Cryptosporangium arvum DSM 44712: one gene and its partner. The protein of the gene in region 2 binds, or shares a complex with, the protein of the main gene of each other region. Links are inferred from orthologs where the notes say so. Each region holds a gene or a part of one and is shown on either strand. Other genes may lie near its edges.

Region 1 (3,248 bases), 600 kb from region 2 along the record:
GGAGAGGTCGACCTCGTCGTGGTTACGCAGGAACGTGGCCCACTGCGCGGACTCGGGGAGCTTCGGGGTGTCGCGCAGGGCGTCGATCACCGGTTCGGCGTCGCCGCGGGCCAGCGCCAGCATCAGCCGGGCGTTGAGCGCGAAGTCGAACAGCATGTGCAGCCGGTTGGCCGAGCCGCCGGAGTCACCGAAGTACTGCCCGACCTCGTCGGCGCCGACGTTGGCCTCGGCCAGGATCACCGCGTCACCGCGACGCCACTGCAGGTGCGCGCGCAGGTCGGTGAGGAACGCGAAGTCCTTCGGGGCGTCGGGAGTGGACTCGATGACGAACGGCGCGGCGTCCATCCGGAACCCCGCGACGCCGAGCTGCAACCAGAACGCGGCTATCCGCTTGATCTCGGCCCTGACCTCGGGGTTCGCGGTGTTGAGGTCGGGCATGAAGTCGTAGAAGCGGTGGTAGAACCAGGACTTCGCGGTGCGGTCGTAGGTCCAGGTCTCTTTCTGCTCACCCGGGAAGACCATGCCTTCGCGACGGTCGTCGGGCTCGGTGTCCGACCAGATGTACCAGTCGCGGTAGGGCGAGTCCTTGTCTTCCCGGGCGGACTTGAACCACGGGTGCTGGTTCGAGGTGTGGTTCACGACCAGGTCGATGATGACCCGGATGCCGCGGTTGCCGGCCTCGTGGATGAGCTCGGCGAAGTCACCGAGCGTGCCGAGGCGCGGATCGACCGTGTAGAAGTCCGCGACGTCGTACCCGTCGTCCCGGTTGGGGGTCGGGTGGATCGGGTTGAGCCACAGGCACGTGATGCCGAGTCGAGCCAAGTAGTCCAGGCGGGTGATCAGCCCGGGGAAGTCGCCGACTCCGTCTCCGTTCGAGTCTTGAAAGGTCTCAACGTCACAGCAGTAAACGACCGCCTCGCGGTACCAGTGCTCGGGCATGGTTCGTGGATGCCCCGCGCCCGCCCTGCAGCAAACCGGGGTCTCGACATCTTGTCGGCCCCACCGCAGCGGCTGAAGGCCCGCGAACCCGTCGAGACCCCGGGTAATCGCTCAGCGTTCGAGGATCGCGGTGACTCCCAGACCCCCGGCGGCGCAGATGCTGATCAGGGCCCGGCCACTGCCCTTCTCGGCCAGGAGCTTCGCGGCGGTGGCGAGGATACGGCCGCCGGTCGCCGCGAACGGGTGGCCGGCCGCCAGCGACGAACCGTTCACGTTGAGCTTCGCCCGGTCGACGACGCCGAGCGGGGCGTCGAACTGCTTGCTGAAGATCGGGTCCTCCCAGGCCTTCAGCGTCGCCAGCACCTGCGACGCGAAGGCCTCGTGGATCTCGTAGAAGTCGAAGTCCGCCAGCGCGAGCCCGGCGCGGGCCAGTAGACGCGGCACCGCGTGGGCCGGCGCCATCAGCAGGCCCTCGTCGCCGTGGACGAAGTCGACCGCTGCGGTCTCGCTGTGCGTGAGCCAGGCCTGCACGTCCAGGCCGCGTTCGGCGGCCTTCTCCTCGGAGGCCAGCAGGACGGTGGACGCCCCGTCGGTCAACGGCGTCGAGTTCCCGGCGGTCATCGTGTCGCCGAACACCGGCTTCAAGGCCGCGAGCTTCTCCACCGTCGAGTTCGGACGCAGGTTCTGGTCCCGCTCCAGGCCCAGGTACGGGGTGACCAGGTCATCGAAGAAGCCCCGTTCGTAGGCCGCGGCCAGGTTGCGGTGGCTCGCCGCCGCCAACTCGTCCTGGTCACCCCGGGTGACCTCCCAGACGGCGGCGGTGAGTGCGGCGTGCTCGCCCATCGACAGGCCGGTCCGTGGTTCGGCGTTGCGCGGGACCTCCGGCACGAGGAAGCCGGGGCGCAGCCGCGTCAGCAGCGAGAGCCGTCGGGAGACCGATCGGGAACGGTTGAACGCCAGCAGCACCTGGCGGAACTTCTCGTTGAGCACGAGCGGGGCGTCGCTCGCGGTGTCGACGCCACCCGCGACGCCCCAGTCGAGCTGGCCCAGCGCGATCTTGTTCGCGACCAGGATCGCGGTCTCCAGGCCGGTGCCGCAGGCCTGCTGGACGTCGTAGGCGGGGGTGCGCGGGTCGAGCGCGCTGCCCAGCACGGTCTCGCGGGTCAGGTTGAAGTCGCGACTGTGCTTGACCACCGCGCCGGCGACGACCTCACCGAGCGTCTCCCCCGCCAGGTCGTAGCGGGTGATCAGCCCGTCCAGCGCCGCACCGAGCATGTCCTGGTTGGACGCCCGCGCGTACGGCCCGAACTGACGCGCGAACGGGATGCGGTTCCCGCCGACGACGCCGACCCGTCGAGGTGCTCCGACCATCGGAGGCTCCTTCCGATCTGCTTGCCTCAACCTTACTCGCGAGTAGTCTTACCAGTCGGTAAGATCCGTTACTGCGAGGGACTCCATGCGCGACCGCTACCAGCAGCTCGTCACCACCGTTCCCGGCCGCTTCCTGGCCCGCCGCGTCGGGCTGCCCGAGCCGCCCCACCTCCGCCGCCACACCCCCGGCGACCCGCTGATCCCCGGCACCGTGGTCCTCGGCAGCGCCCCGGCCGACGCAGCCCCCGGCGGCACGGCCGCGAAAGACCCCGGCGGCACGGCCGGGCGTCTGGCGAAGGTCGTCGCGCCGATGCTGGCGGCGGCCGGGGTGGCGGTGCGGGAGCTGGGCCCCCGAACGGAGGAACGACCCGGCGAGCGCACGCCGCACGCGTTGATCTTCGACGCCACCGGCATCACGCGCAGCGAGCAGCTCCTCGCACTGCACGCCTTCTTCGCCCCGCAGGTACGCGCCCTCGCCCCGAGCGGCCGGATCATCGTGCTCGGCACACCGCCCGAGCACTGCGTCGACGCCCGCGAGGCCACCGCCCAGCGTGCGCTCGAAGGCTTCACCCGCTCCACCGGCAAGGAGGTCAAGCGCGGCGTCACGTCCCAGCTCGTCTACGTGACGCCGGGCGCGGAGGACGGCGTCGAGTCGACGCTGCGATTCCTGCTCTCCGGGCGGTCGGCCTACGTCTCCGGTCAGGTGATCCGCGTCGGCTCGGCCGAGGTGCCGCCGCCCGACGACTGGGAGCGCCCGCTCGCCGGGAAGGTCGCCGTGGTCACCGGCGCCGCCCGGGGTATCGGCGAGGCGATCGTCGGTGTGCTCGCCCGCGACGGCGCGCACGTGGTGTGCGTCGACGTGCCCTCGGCGGCGTCCGCCCTGGCCGAGGTGGCCGCGGCGAACGGCGGCGAGGCGTACCCGCTCGACATCACCGAGC
Region 2 (3,312 bases):
GATCAAGGTTCGAGAGTCCTCATGATCCCGTCAGTTCCCGAGTCGCTGCTGGCCACCGACGTCGTGTTGCCGGAGAGCTCGGCGCCGGCCCCGTGGAGGACGAAGATCGACGCCGCCTTCTGGTGGCACCGGGCGTCGCCGGACGCGGCGGCCCAGCTGCCGGTCGAGCTGCGTGCGCTGGGCACCATCCCGGTGACGCTGGTGGCGTTCGTGCGGTACCGCGAGTCGCCGGTCGGACCGTACTCGGAGGTCTTCGCGAGCCCGGTGCTGCTGCGTCAGTGGCCGGTGCCGCCGCTGCACGTGCCGTTCATCGCGGTCGACTCGCTGGCGTCCGTGCACGGCGGGCGGGTGAACTGGGCGCTGCCGAAAGCGGTCGCGTCGTTCACCTGGGGCTCGTCGTCGATCGCAGCCTCGGGTGACGGCTGGGACGTCGCCGCCACCGCGCAGGCGTCGACACCGAAGTTCCCGGTGGCCGGCGGGTTGAAGATGACCCAGCTCTTCGACGAGGGGCCGCGATCGGCCTGGGTGGGCCTGTACGGCCGCGCCCGCCTGGGCCGGGTCACGGTGGCCGCGAGCGGGCCGACGCTGTCGTCCTGGCTTCTCCCGGGCCGCCACCCCGCGCTGATCATCAGCGACTCGACGATGAACATCAGCGCACCCCGCTGACACGAACGGAGGGCCGGCAGCTCAATAGCGTGCCGGCCCTCCGTGTCCGTGGTGCTACGCGAGCGCCTCGCGGAGCGAGCCCGCCGCCACCGCGCGATCGCGGAGCAGCGCGGGCGGGCGGAACCGCTCGCCGAACTTGTCGGCGAGCTCGTCGGCGCGGGCCACGAAGCCCGCCACCCCACCGTCGTACTGATCGACGAACTGGGCGACGCCGCCCAGCCCCGGCGGGAACCCGATTCCCATGATCGAGCCGATGTTCGCGTCCTCGACCGAGGTCAGCACGCCCTCTTCGAAGCACCGGGCCGTCTCCACGGCCATGATGAACAGCAGCCGGTCCTGGGCGTCCCGGAACCGGATCGGGTCGTTCCCGGCCCCCGGCGCGAGCCCGTCGACGTTCGGCGGGAACGCCTCGGCGAGCCCGGGCCACACCGTCTTCGTCGGCTCCCAGTCGAAGAAGCCCTTCCCGGACGCCTTACCGGTGCGGTCGTGCTCGCGCACGAGCGTGCTGAGCACCTTCAGACCCGGGTGGGCCGCGGCGCCACCGCCCTGCTCCTCGATCTTCAGCGGCAGCGTGAGCGTCACCTCGTCGAGCAGCGTCAACGGCCCGGCCGGGAAGCCCGACTGCAGCGCGGCCCGCTCGACGCTCATCGGGGGCAGGCCCTCACCGAGCATCGCGGCGCCTTCCATCACCATCGTGCCGAACACCCGGCTGGTGAAGAACCCACGACTGTCCTTGACGACGATCGGCGTCTTGCCGATCGCGCGCGTGTAGTCGTACGCCTTGGCCACGGCCTCCGGTGACGTGTCGGCCCCGACGATCAGCTCGATCAGCGGCATCTTGTCGACCGGCGAGAAGAAGTGCACGCCGACCAGGTCGGGCAGGCCCGCGCCCTGCTGCAGCTCGGTGATCGGCAGCGTCGAGGTGTTCGACGTGATCAGCGCGTCCGGTGCCGCGGCGGCGGCCTCGGCGAGCACCGTGTGCTTCAAAGCGGTGTCCTCGAACACCGCCTCGATCACGAAGTCGCACCCGGCGAGGTCCGCGACGTCGGCCGTGGCGTGGATCCGCCCGAGCAGCGCGTCGCGCTTGGCCTCCGTGCTGCGCCCGCGCGCGATCTGCTTGTCGAGGATCTTCCGCGAGTACGCCTTGCCCCGTTCCGCGGCCTCGGCCGAGACGTCGCGGAGCACCACGTCGATACCGGCTTTGGCCGTGACGTAGGCGATTCCGGCGCCCATCATGCCCGCACCGAGAACACCCACCTTCGTGGGCTTGGACGCGGGCACGTCCGCCGGACGGCTGCCGCCGCCGTTGATGCGGTTCAGGTCGAACCAGAACGCCTGGATCATGTTCGTCGAGGTCTGACCGGCGGCCAGGTCGGCGAAGTACCGGCCCTCGATCACGAACGCGGTGTCGATGTCGACGAGCAGTCCCTCGACCGCGGCGCACAGGATGTGGTGCGGCGCCGGCAGGTGCGCTCCCTTGAGCTGCTTGCGCAGGTTCGCGGGCAGCGCGGGCAGGAACCCGGCCAGCGAGGGCGAGTTCGGTGAGCCGCCCGGCACCTTGTAGCCCTTGGCGTCGTAGGGCTGGGTGGCCTGCGGGTTGGCGGCTATCCATGCACGGGCCTTCACCAGCAGGTCCGCCGGGTCCGTGACCACCTCGTGCACCAGCCCGAGGTCCTTGGCGGCCGACGCGCGCAGCTGCTGACCTTGCAGCAGGAGCTGGGTCAGCGCGGTCACCAGACCGAGCAGCCGCACGCTGCGCACGACGCCCCCGGCACCGGGAAGCAGGCCCAGCGTGACCTCGGGGAAGCCGAGCTTGGTGCCGGGCGTGTCCAGCGCGATGCGGTGGTGCGCGGCCAGCGCGATCTCCAGGCCGCCACCGAGCGCCGCGCCGTTGATCGCGGCCACCACCGGGACGCCGAGCGTCTCGATCGTCCGCAGGCGGCGCTTGATGTCGTCGACGGTGGTCAGCAGCTGGTCGCGGCTCTCCGGGCTCGCCTGGATCAGCGCGTCGAGGTTGCCGCCGGCGAAGAACGTCTTCTTCGCGCTGGTGAGGATGACGCCCGTGATCGAGTCCTTCTCGCGGACCAGCCGGTCCACGGTCTCGCCGAGCGCCGCCTCGAACGCGGCGTCCATCGTGTTCGCCGACGCGTTCGGTGCGTCCAGCGTCAGCGTGACGATGCCGTCTTCGGCACGGTCCCAACGGATGCTCACAGCTTCTCCACCACCGTCGCGATTCCCATTCCGCCACCGACGCAGAGCGTCACCAGTCCGTACCGCTGCTCGCGGCGTTCCAGCTCGTCGATCATCGTGCCGATGAGCATCGCGCCGGTCGCGCCGAGCGGGTGCCCCATCGCGATCGCGCCGCCGTTGACGTTCACGATCTCCTCGTCGAACCCGGTGTCGGCCATAAACCGGAGCACCACGGCCGCGAACGCCTCGTTCATCTCGACCAGATCGATGTCGTCGACGGTGAGGCCGGCCTTGGCCAGCGCCTTGCGGCTCGCCGGGGCCGGGCCGGTGAGCATGATCGTCGGGTCGGCGCCGGAGACCGCGGTCGCGACGATCCGGGCGCGGGGGGTGAGCCCGTTGCGGCGGCCGGCCTCTTCGCTGCCGACGACGACGAGCGCGGCGCCGTCGACGATGCCG

What was found.
Region 1: the proteins of CRYAR_RS03415 (region 2) and CRYAR_RS06270 are in contact, whole or in part, in a solved structure (PDB 8BNU), measured with the Escherichia coli proteins. The link is inferred for Cryptosporangium arvum DSM 44712 from one-to-one orthologs.

What each region holds. Positions count from the first base shown.
Region 1 is NZ_KK073874.1:1,361,584-1,364,831, reverse strand. Bases 181-3,115 are described here. They hold CRYAR_RS06270 (acetyl-CoA C-acetyltransferase), read right to left. Parts: upstream 2,311-3,115; coding sequence 1,051-2,310; downstream 181-1,050. Other genes in these bases: CRYAR_RS06265 (3-oxoacyl-ACP reductase), read left to right, coding at 2,396-3,115; CRYAR_RS06275 (alpha-amylase family protein), read right to left, coding at 181-939. Also shown: more of CRYAR_RS06275, read right to left, coding at 1-180; more of CRYAR_RS06265, read left to right, coding at 3,116-3,248.
Region 2 is NZ_KK073874.1:758,566-761,877, reverse strand. The notes cover bases 300-3,298. They hold CRYAR_RS03415 (3-hydroxyacyl-CoA dehydrogenase NAD-binding domain-containing protein), read right to left. Parts: upstream 2,878-3,298; coding sequence 721-2,877; downstream 300-720. Other genes in these bases: CRYAR_RS03410 (acetyl-CoA C-acetyltransferase), read right to left, coding at 2,874-3,298; CRYAR_RS03420 (acetoacetate decarboxylase family protein), read left to right, coding at 300-666. Outside these bases: CRYAR_RS03425 (FAD-dependent oxidoreductase), read left to right, coding at 1-25; more of CRYAR_RS03420, read left to right, coding at 22-299; more of CRYAR_RS03410, read right to left, coding at 3,299-3,312. UniProt on the Escherichia coli protein: Catalyzes the formation of a hydroxyacyl-CoA by addition of water on enoyl-CoA. Also exhibits 3-hydroxyacyl-CoA epimerase and 3-hydroxyacyl-CoA dehydrogenase activities.